DNA from 2 places in the Kitasatospora sp. NPDC049285 genome. Region 2 is predicted to be linked to the other one. Evidence: riboswitches for the same ligand, from Rfam matches in the RefSeq annotation. Region 2 holds a riboswitch; the other holds the start of a gene.
The links. A riboswitch is a leader RNA that binds a small molecule or an ion and turns the genes downstream of it on or off. The one in region 2 is predicted to bind thiamine pyrophosphate.

Region 1: it holds a riboswitch for thiamine pyrophosphate, as region 2 does, so the genes downstream of both, thiO (glycine oxidase ThiO) here and thiC (phosphomethylpyrimidine synthase ThiC) in region 2, are expected to answer to the same signal.

The regions. Positions count from the first base shown of each region.
Region 1 is NZ_JBFAQR010000002.1:225,110-229,944, reverse strand. It holds gene AB0K51_RS02830 (hypothetical protein) at 1-510, opposite strand, end outside; gene thiE (thiamine phosphate synthase) at 621-1,256, opposite strand; gene AB0K51_RS02820 (Rv2175c family DNA-binding protein) at 1,253-1,618, opposite strand; gene AB0K51_RS02815 (FAD-dependent oxidoreductase) at 1,640-2,836, opposite strand; TPP riboswitch at 2,923-3,035, shown strand; gene thiO (glycine oxidase ThiO) at 3,004-4,176, shown strand; gene thiS (sulfur carrier protein ThiS) at 4,173-4,382, shown strand; gene AB0K51_RS02800 (thiazole synthase) at 4,386-4,835, shown strand, end outside.
Region 2 is NZ_JBFAQR010000033.1:31,606-36,440, reverse strand. It holds gene AB0K51_RS21330 (IS21 family transposase) at 1-196, shown strand, start outside; gene thiC (phosphomethylpyrimidine synthase ThiC) at 266-2,110, opposite strand; TPP riboswitch at 2,106-2,238, opposite strand; gene AB0K51_RS21320 (hypothetical protein) at 2,335-2,535, shown strand; gene AB0K51_RS21315 (SPFH domain-containing protein) at 2,734-4,191, shown strand; gene AB0K51_RS21310 (ketoacyl-ACP synthase III) at 4,311-4,835, shown strand, end outside.

The DNA.
Region 1 (4,835 bases), on a different contig from region 2:
CTCCGTCGCCTCGGCTTTCACGTGGTTGCGCGGCACCTTCTTGGTGCGGATGGTGCGCACCGCCTCGGTCTTCCACGCGTCGGTGGACGGGTCGTGGTTCCACGCCTCGGCGGCGTCCAGCACCGGCAGCTTGCGGACGAAGGTCCGCAGGTCGGTCAACTGCTTCTCCAGGAACAGCAGGTACGTCACCGGCGCGGCCGCCACCAGCGTCCGCCCGTCGACCACCACGTCCCCCCGGGCCTCGGTGTTGGCCCAGTCCTTGGTCGCCGTGACGTCGAACAGCCGGGTCAGCGTCGCCGCGGTCGCCCGCAGCACGTCCTCCGCCTTCACCTGCACCCGCGTGGACTCCGGCGGCAGCTGCTCGCCCTCCTCGTCCTTGGGCTGGTACGTCCGGGAGATGCCCGCCAGCAACGCGGGCTTCTGCAGGTCCTGGTGCGCCTGCGTCAGCTCCTGGAACGACTTCGACTTGACGCCCTTTTCGACGGCGATGATCTGGTTCAACTTGGCCACGCCCGGACGCTACCAACACGCCTGTTCGACCGTCACCCGCTTTTCCGAACCCGCGAGTTGACGCGGAACGGGCCGGGGGCGAAGCGTCCCCGGCCCGCACGGCGGAGCGGTCAGCGCAGGCGCGCGGCGAGTTCGGCGGCGGCGGCGGCCGGGTCCTCGGCGGCGGTGAGGGCGCGGACCACGACGATGCGGGTGGCGCCGGCGGCCAGGACCTCGTCCAGGTTGCCGAGGTGGATGCCGCCGATGGCGAACCAGGGGCGCGCGGAGCCGGCGGCGGCCGCGTAGCGGACCAGGTCCAGCCCGGGGGCGTGCCGGCCGGGCTTGGTCGGGGTGGGCCAGACCGGGCCGGTGCAGAAGTAGTCGACGCCCGGCTCGGTGAGCGCGGTGTCCACCTCCGCCTCGGCGTGGCAGGACCGGCCGATCAGCACGTCCTCGCCGAGGATCCGCCGGGCGACGGGCACCGGGAGGTCGTCCTGGCCGAGGTGGAGGACGTCCGGCCGGGCGCCGAAGGCGACGTCCGCGCGGTCGTTGACGGCGAGCAGCTTGCCGTGGCGGCGCGCCGCGTCGGCGAAGACCTCCAGGTACTCCAGCTCCTGCCGGGCCTCCAGCGACTTGTCGCGCAGCTGCACGACGTCGACGCCGCCGGCCAGCACGGCGTCCAGGAAGTCCGCCAGGTCGCCCTGCTCGCGCCGGGCGTCCGTGCACAGGTACAGCCGTGCGTCGGCCAGCTGCTGACGGGCCGTCACAGGGCCATGGCCTGGGCGCGGCGCTTGACCTCGGTGCCGCGGTTCTCCCGCAGCGCCTGGATCGGGCTGCCCGGCAGCGACGGGTCCTCGGTGAACATCCACTCGAGGATCTCCTGGTCGGAGAAGCCGCAGTCGCGGAGCACGGTCAGGGTGCCGACCAGGTGCTTGACCGGGCCGTCGTCCTCGATGAAGTCGGCCGGGACCTGAAGGGAGTTGTTCTCACCCCGGCGCACGGCCAGCAGGGTGCGGTTCCGCACCATGTCGCGTACCTCGGTGATCACCACACCCCACCGCTCCGAGATGTCGGGCAGGTAGAGCCACGCGGGGACCAGGGCGTCAATCTTCGGATCAATCTCGCTCACGACACCCAGCCTACCCACGCGCTACCGGGTTGCCGCCTTGAGCTGGACGGCCGGGTCCGCGGCGAGCGCCGGGTCGAGCACCGCGCCGCGGTCGATCAGGCGGCGGGCCTGGGCCAGGTCGCGCGGCCGGTCGACGGCGAGCATCGCGACCAGGACGCCGTCGCGCAGCCAGAGCACCGACCACTCCCGCTCGGACGGCGAGCCGCGCCACAGCAGGTGGTCGGCGCCCGCGTGCCGGCCCGCGTACTGGACCATGCGGCCGAACTGCTCGGACCAGAAGTACGGGACGGGGTCGTACGGGCCGTCCGCCGTGCCGAGCAGCCGGCCCGCGACCGCGCCGCCGGAGTGCATCGCGTGGTCCCAGTGCTGGACGGCGAGCCGGGCGCCGAACCGGGCGGAGGGGTAGGAGACGCAGTCGCCGGCCGCCCAGACGCCGGGCAGCGCGGTGCGCAGGCGGTCGTCGACCGGGATCGAGCCGTCCGGGTCGAGGGCGAGCGGGCCGTCGGCGAGCCAGCCGGTGGCGGGGCGGGCGCCGATGCCGACCACCACCTCGTCCGCGGGCAGGTGGGTACCGTCGGCGAGCAGCACCCCGCCGTCGGCGGCGCCCGCGACGCCCGCGCCGCAGCGCAGGTCGACGTCGGCGGCGGCGTACCAGTCGGCCATCAGCGCGCCGAGCTCGGCCGGCAGCGCGCCCGCGAGCGGGGTCGCCGCGGCCTCCACCACCGTGACGTGGCAGCCGAGTTGGCGGGCGACGGTGGCGGTCTCGGCGCCGATCCAGCCGGCCCCGACCAGCACGATCCGCTTGCCGGGGGTGAGCGCGGCGCGCAGCGCGAGGGCGTCGTCGACGGTGCGCAGCGTCCGGGCGTCGGGCAGCCCGGGCAGCGTCCGGGGGTCGGCGCCGGTGGCGATCACCAGCGCGCCGTACGGGAGTTCGCCGCGGTCGGTGTGCAGCACCCCGGCGTTCAGGCCGGTGGCCCGGTGGCCGGTGAGCACCTCGACGTCGAGGGCGGGCCAGTCGAGGTCGAAGACGGTGGAGTCGGCCTTGCCGAGCAGGACGTCCTTGGAGAGCGGCGGCCGGTCGTACGGCAGGTGCCGCTCCGCGCCGAGCAGGGTCACCGCACCCTCCCAGCCGCCCTGTCGCAGGCCCAGCGCGACCTGCGCGCCCGCCATGCCCGCCCCGACCACGACCACCCGGTCCGTTGCCCTCAACTCAGCCATGCCGTCCACAGTAGCGAGCCGTCCTCGAGCGTCCGCCCTTCGAATGTGCTTACAGCTCCGGCCGCGCCCGGCGTTATGGTGGGTGCACACCTCATCACGGGAGCCCGGAGCACCGGGCTGAGAGGCGGGCTGACGCGGCCTGCGACCGTCCGAACCTGATCCGGGTCATGCCGGCGAAGGGAGAAGAAGCCGCTGTGGCACATTCCGACGTGCTGGTGGTCGGCGGGGGCGTCATCGGCCTCGGCGTCGCCTGGCGCACCGCGCAGCGCGGCCTGTCGGTCGCGCTGGTCGACCCCGCCCCGGGCGGCGGCGCGGCGCAGGTCGCCGCGGGCATGCTCGCCCCGGTGACCGAGCTGCAGTACGGCGAGGAGCCGCTGCTGCGCCTGGGCATGGCCTCCAACGAGCGCTACGCCGCCTTCACCGCCGAGCTCACCGAACTCACCGGCCTGGACACCGGCTACCGGCAGACCGGCACGCTGGCCGTCGCCCTGGACGCCGACGACCGCGCCGAACTGCGCGAACTGCACGCCTTCCACCAGCGCCTGGGCCTGGCCTCCGAGTGGCTGACCGGCCGGGAGTGCCGCCGGCTGGAGCCGATGCTGGCCCCCGGGGTGCGCGGCGGGCTGCACGTCGCCGACGACCACCAGGTGGACGGCCGCCGGCTGGCCCGCGCCCTGGTCGCCGCCGCCGAGCGGCTCGGCGTGGTCCTCCACCGCGCCGAGGCCGCCGAGCTGCTGGTCGCCGACGGCCGCGCCACCGGCGTCCGGCTGTCGACCGGCGAGCGGCTGACGGCCGGGCGGACCGTCCTCGCGGCCGGCTCCCGCAGCCACCTGCTGCCCGGGCTGCCGGACGGGGTGCTGCCCGCGATCCGGCCGGTCAAGGGCCAGGTGCTTCGCCTGCGCGTGCCACCGGCGTACCGGCCGTTCCTGTCCCGCAACGTCCGCGCCGTGGTGCGCGGCCAGCATCTGTACCTGGTGCCGCGCGCCGACGGCGAGGTGGTGATCGGCGCGACCACCGAGGAGCTGGGCCACGACACCACGGTCACCGCCGGCGGCGTCTACGAGCTGCTCCGCGACGCCCACGAACTCGTCCCCGGCATCACCGAGCTGCCGCTCGTCGAGACGGGCGCGGGCCTGCGCCCGGGCTCCCCCGACAACGCCCCGCTGCTCGGCCCGACCGCGCTGCCGGGCCTGGCCGCCGCCACCGGGCACTACCGCAACGGCGTGCTGCTCACCCCGGTCACCGCCGACCTGCTCGCCGACTACCTCGCCACCGGTGAAGTCCCCGCGCTGGCCGCCGACTTCGCCCCCGACCGCTTCACGACCAAGGTCTCCGCATGAACCAGATCGCCCTGACCGTCAACGGCGCCCCGCGCACCCTGCCCGCCGCCGTCACCCTCGACACGGTGGTCGCCGAACTCTCGGCCGCCAACACCGGCGTCGCCGCCGCCGTCAACGAGGCCGTGGTGCCCCGCAGTTCGTGGTCCGCCACGGCGCTGCGCGACGGCGACCGGGTCGAGATCCTCACCGCCGTCCAGGGAGGCTGACCGATGGCCGACGACCTCCTCACCATCGCCGACACCACCTTCACCTCCCGCCTGATCATGGGCACCGGCGGCGCCCCCAGCCTGGACGTCCTGGAACAGGCCCTGAAGGTCTCCGGCACCGAGCTGACCACCGTGGCGATGCGCCGGGTCGACACCGCGACCCAGGGCTCGGTCCTGGAGGTGCTGGCCCGCAACGGGATCCGGGTGCTGCCGAACACCGCGGGCTGCTACACCGCCGGCGAGGCCGTGCTGACCGCCCGACTGGCCCGCGAGGCGCTCGGCACCGACTGGGTGAAGCTGGAGGTGATCGCCGACGAGCGGACCCTGCTGCCCGACCCGATCGAACTGCTGGACGCCGCCGAGACGCTGGTCGACGACGGCTTCACCGTCCTGCCGTACACCAACGACGACCCGGTGCTGGCCCGGAAGCTGGAGGACGTCGGCTGTGCGGCG
Region 2 (4,835 bases):
ACCGGCGCCCGCCACCACCCCGTCCTGCCGACGGAACACGCCGCGCCCGCCGTCCCCACAGGCTCTGGCCGAAGCCGCCGTGCTACGCGCCCGGTTCAAAGTCCCGCCCAGCCGCCGCCCCGACGAGGAGCAGGACATCACGACGCCGCGGGTGCCACCCCAGCGGGACCGCCCGGCCGACGACGCCGGAAGCTGAGCCGCCTGACCCGGAAAGAGCCCGGCCCGCGCTCCCCCCTCCGAAGCGCGGACCGGCGTCATCGGCGGCTCAGTCCGCCAGCGGGAGGTAGACCCGGTTGCCCCGGGCCGCGAACTCCTCGGACTTGGCCTGCATCCCGGCCAGCGCCTCGGCGTCGACGTCGCTCTGCATCGCGCTGGACCCGTCGCCGTGGTCGGCGCGGATCTGCTGGCTGATCTTCATGGAGCAGAACTTCGGGCCGCACATGGAGCAGAAGTGCGCGGTCTTGGCCGGTTCGGCGGGGAGCGTCTCGTCGTGGAAGTCGCGCGCGGTCTCCGGGTCCAGCGCGAGGTTGAACTGGTCCTCCCAGCGGAACTCGAAGCGGGCGTCGGAGAGCGCGTCGTCCCAGGCCTGCGCACCGGGGTGGCCCTTGGCGAGGTCCGCGGCGTGGGCGGCGATCTTGTACGTGATGACGCCGGTCTTGACGTCGTCGCGGTTGGGGAGGCCCAGGTGTTCCTTGGGCGTGACGTAGCAGAGCATCGCGGTGCCCCACCAGGCGATCATCGCGGCGCCGATGCCCGAGGTGATGTGGTCGTAGCCGGGTGCGACGTCGGTGGTGAGCGGGCCCAGGGTGTAGAAGGGCGCGTCGTCGCAGATCTCCTTCTGGAGGTCCATGTTCTCGCGGATCTTGTGCATCGGGACGTGGCCCGGGCCCTCGATCATCACCTGGACGTCCTTGGCGCGGGCGATCCGCCCGAGCTCGCCGAGCGTGGTCAGCTCCGCGAACTGCGCCTCGTCGTTGGCGTCCGCGATCGAGCCGGGGCGCAGGCCGTCACCGAGCGAGAAGGTGACGTCGTAGGCGCGCAGCAGGTCGCAGAGCTCCTCGAAGTTGGTGTAGAGGAAGTTCTCCTGATGGTGCGCCAGGCACCACGCGGCCATGATCGATCCGCCGCGGGAGACGATGCCGGTCTTACGGCGGGCGGTGAGCGGGACGTAGCGCAGCAGCACGCCGGCGTGCACCGTCATGTAGTCGACGCCCTGCTCGCACTGCTCGACGACGGTGTCCCGGTAGACCTCCCAGCTGAGCTCCTCGGCGCGGCCGTCGACCTTCTCCAGCGCCTGGTAGAGCGGGACGGTGCCGATCGGGACCGGGGAGTTGCGCAGGATCCACTCGCGGGTGGTGTGGATGTTGCGGCCGGTGGAGAGGTCCATGACGGTGTCGGCGCCCCAGCGGGTGGCCCAGGTCATCTTCTCCACCTCCTCCTCGATGGAGGAGGTGACCGCGGAGTTGCCGATGTTGGCGTTGATCTTCACCAGGAAGTCGGTGCCGATGATGGCCGGTTCGACCTCGGGGTGGTTGACGTTGACCGGGATGACGGCGCGTCCGCGCGCCACCATGTCCCGGACGAACTCGGGCTCCAGGCCCTCCCGGAGCGCCACGTACTCCATCTCGGGGGTGATCAACCCCTGCTTGGCGTAGCCGAGTTGGGTGACCGCGACGCCGTCGCGGGCGCGCAGCGGGCGGCGCGGGCGGCCGGGGAAGACGGCGTCCAGGGTGCGCAGGTCGCCGCCGCGCGGGGAGGTGTGGCGGATGCCGTCGTCCTCGGGCCGGGCCTCCCGGCCGTCGTACTCCTCGACGTCGCCGCGCTGGCGGATCCACGGGTCGCGCAGCGCGGGCAGGCCGCGCCGGACGTCCGCGCTGTGGTCGGGGTCGGTGTACGGGCCGGAGGTGTCGTACAGCGGGACGGTGCGGCCGTTGGTCAAGTGGACCTCGCGGTACGGAACGCGCAGGTCGGGGCGGCTGCCCTGGCGGTACGCCTTGCGCCACGCCGGGGTCGGGTAGCCGGTGGTGGTGCTGTCCGTCGACGCCGAACCGGTAGCGGCGTCGTTCGAGCCGTCGGAGGCAGACTGCGGCCGTGCTTCGAAAACGGTCATGAGACCTGTTCACTCCCTACGCCGGCATTACCCGGTCAGGTTCCTGCGGTCGACGCAGCGAGTGGCACGTGCGCACGTGCCGGTCAGCGTCCTCTCAGCCCGGTGCTCCGAGCTCCCGTGTCCTGCGAGGGCAGGACGCCGACCACCGTAGCGGTGCGAACCTTGTGGGTCCAGACGGCTTCCGGCCAGTGGACATGCTCCGGACGGCCGGTCAGACTGGCGCGATGGTCGGACTCATCGGGCGGGTGACGGGCCGGATCGGCCGGGGGCTGGTCGGCGAGGTCATGGTGCACGTGCCGGAGCGTCAGGGCAGCGAGGCGTTCCTGGCGTACCTGGCGGTGCCCGGTGAGACGCTGGAGATCGGCTCGACGGTCGTGGTGGTCGAGTACCAGCCACCGCGCACGGTCTACGTGCAGCCGTTCTGAGCGGTCTGACCGCACGTCAGCAGCGCTCCGGCAAACCTCCCGAAACTGTTTCGAGACAGTGACGGTGCGCACGGGCGATCCCTCTTCCGCTGCGATCACGGCAGGCGCAGAATGTCGGGCTGCCACCGCGTTCCGCGCCATCCTGCACAACCGACGCGCAGCCACGGGACCGGTGCGCCCTGAAGGGGGAGATTGCCGATGCTTGTCGGCATCGTCGGAGGCGCCATCGCCTCCATCGTGGTGATCGTCACGCTGTTCAAGCTGATGTGGCGGGTCGCCGAACCGAACGAGGCGCTGATCATCTCGGGCGCCAAGCACGGGGACGGCCTGGGGTTCCGGATCGTCACCGGGCGGGGCACCTTCGTGGTGCCGGGCGTCCAGGCGGTGCGGCGGCTGTCGCTGGACCTGAACGAGTCCGAGCTGGACGTCGAGTGCGTGACGTCGCAGGGCATTCCGGTGCACGTCAAGGGCGTGGTGATCTTCAAGGTCGGCGACGACTCGGTGTCGATCGCCAACGCCGGACGCCGCTTCCTGGACCAGCAGAAGATGATGGGCCAGCGGGTGCACAACGTGTTCGCCGGCCACCTGCGCTCCATCGTCGGCGGGCTGACGGTCGAGGACATGATCCGCGACCGTGAGCGGCTCACCGGGGAGACCCGTTCCGCGTCCGGCGCCGAGATGGAGAAGCTCGGCCTGATCATCGACTCGCTGCAGATCCAGGAGATCCTGGACCCGACCGGCTACATCACCAACCTGGCCGCGCCGCACGCCGCGGCGGTCCAGCGCGACGCCCGCATCGCGGCCGCCGAGGCCGACCGCCGGGCCACCGAGGCGGAGCAGGAGGCGTTCGCCCGCAAGGCCGAGGCGACGCGCAACTCGGCGATCCAGCAGGCCGGTTACCAGGCCGAGATGGACACCGCCGCGGCCCAGGCGCAGCAGGCCGGACCGCTCGCGCTGGCCGCCTCCCGGCAGGAGGTCGTGGTCCAGGAGACCAAGGTCGCCGAGTTGGAGGCGCACCGCAGGGAGCAGCAGCTGCAGGCCGACGTCCGCAAGCCCGCGGACGCCCGGGCGTACGAGACCCGGACCAAGGCCGACGCCGACCGCGACGCCCGGATCTCGGCCGCCCAGGCGTCCGCCAAGGAGACCGAGTTGAAGACCGCGGCCGAGGCCAACCGGGTCAAGGTCGCGGCGGGCGCCGAGGCCGAGGCCACCCGGGCCCGCGGTCTGGCCGCCGCCGAGGCGACCCGGGCCACCGGTGAGGCGGAGGCCGCCGCCGCGGCGGCCAAGGGCCTCGCCGAGGCCGAGGCCCTCCGCGCGCTGGGCCTGGCCGAGGCGGAGGGCATCAAGGCCCGCGCGGCGGCCCTCGCCGAGAACCAGGAAGCCGTCGTCGCCCAGCAGTTGGCGGAGAACTGGCCGGCCATCGTGCGGGCCGGCGCGGACGCCTTCGGCAATGTCGAGCACATGGTGCTGCTGAACGGCGCGGAGGGCATGTCCGAGATGTTCGCCAAGGCGCTCACCATGGGCGGCACCGGCCTGGGCCTGGCCCGGCAGCTGCTGAGCTCGATGAACCCCGGCGGGGGTGCGGAGGCCGCCGAGGCCGCCGCCAAGCCCGCGGCGGCGCAGGTCATCCCGATCCAGGACGGCAGCAAGAGCTGACGACCGGTCAGAGTGGAACGGGGGCGCGGGTGCGGGACCACGGTTCCGCACCCGCGCCCCTGCGACCTGAGTACCCGTACTCACGCCCCCGTGACGCCCGGCACGCGAGCATCGAGCCCATGAATCTGCTGCCCCGCGTCGGGATCACCGCCGTCGGCTCGTGCCTGCCCCGGCAGGTCGTCACCTCGAAGCAGCTGCAGGACGAGGTGGCGGCTGGAAGCGGACTCGCGCTGCCCGACGGCATGTTCGAGAAGGCGACCGGCATCCGCACCCGCCGGTTCGCCGGACCGGACGAGCACCCCTCCGTCCTCGCGCTGGACGCGGCCCGCAAGGCGCTGGCCGCCCGCGGGCTGGAACCCGCCGACGTCGACCTGCTGGTGTTCGCCTCCGCCTCCCGGGACGTCTGCGAGCCCGCGACCGCGCACCTGGTGCAGGCCGAACTCGGTTCCCGCGCCCACGCCCTGGACGTCTCCAACGCCTGCAACAGCTTCCTCAACGGGATCGACACCGCGCGGGCGATGATCCTGGCCGGCCGGGCCCGCCGGGCGCTGGTGGTCACCGGCGAGACCCCGAGCCGGGCGATGCGCCGCGACCCGTCCGGCCTCGCCGAGTTCCGCGACGGGTTCGCCGGCTACACCTTCGGC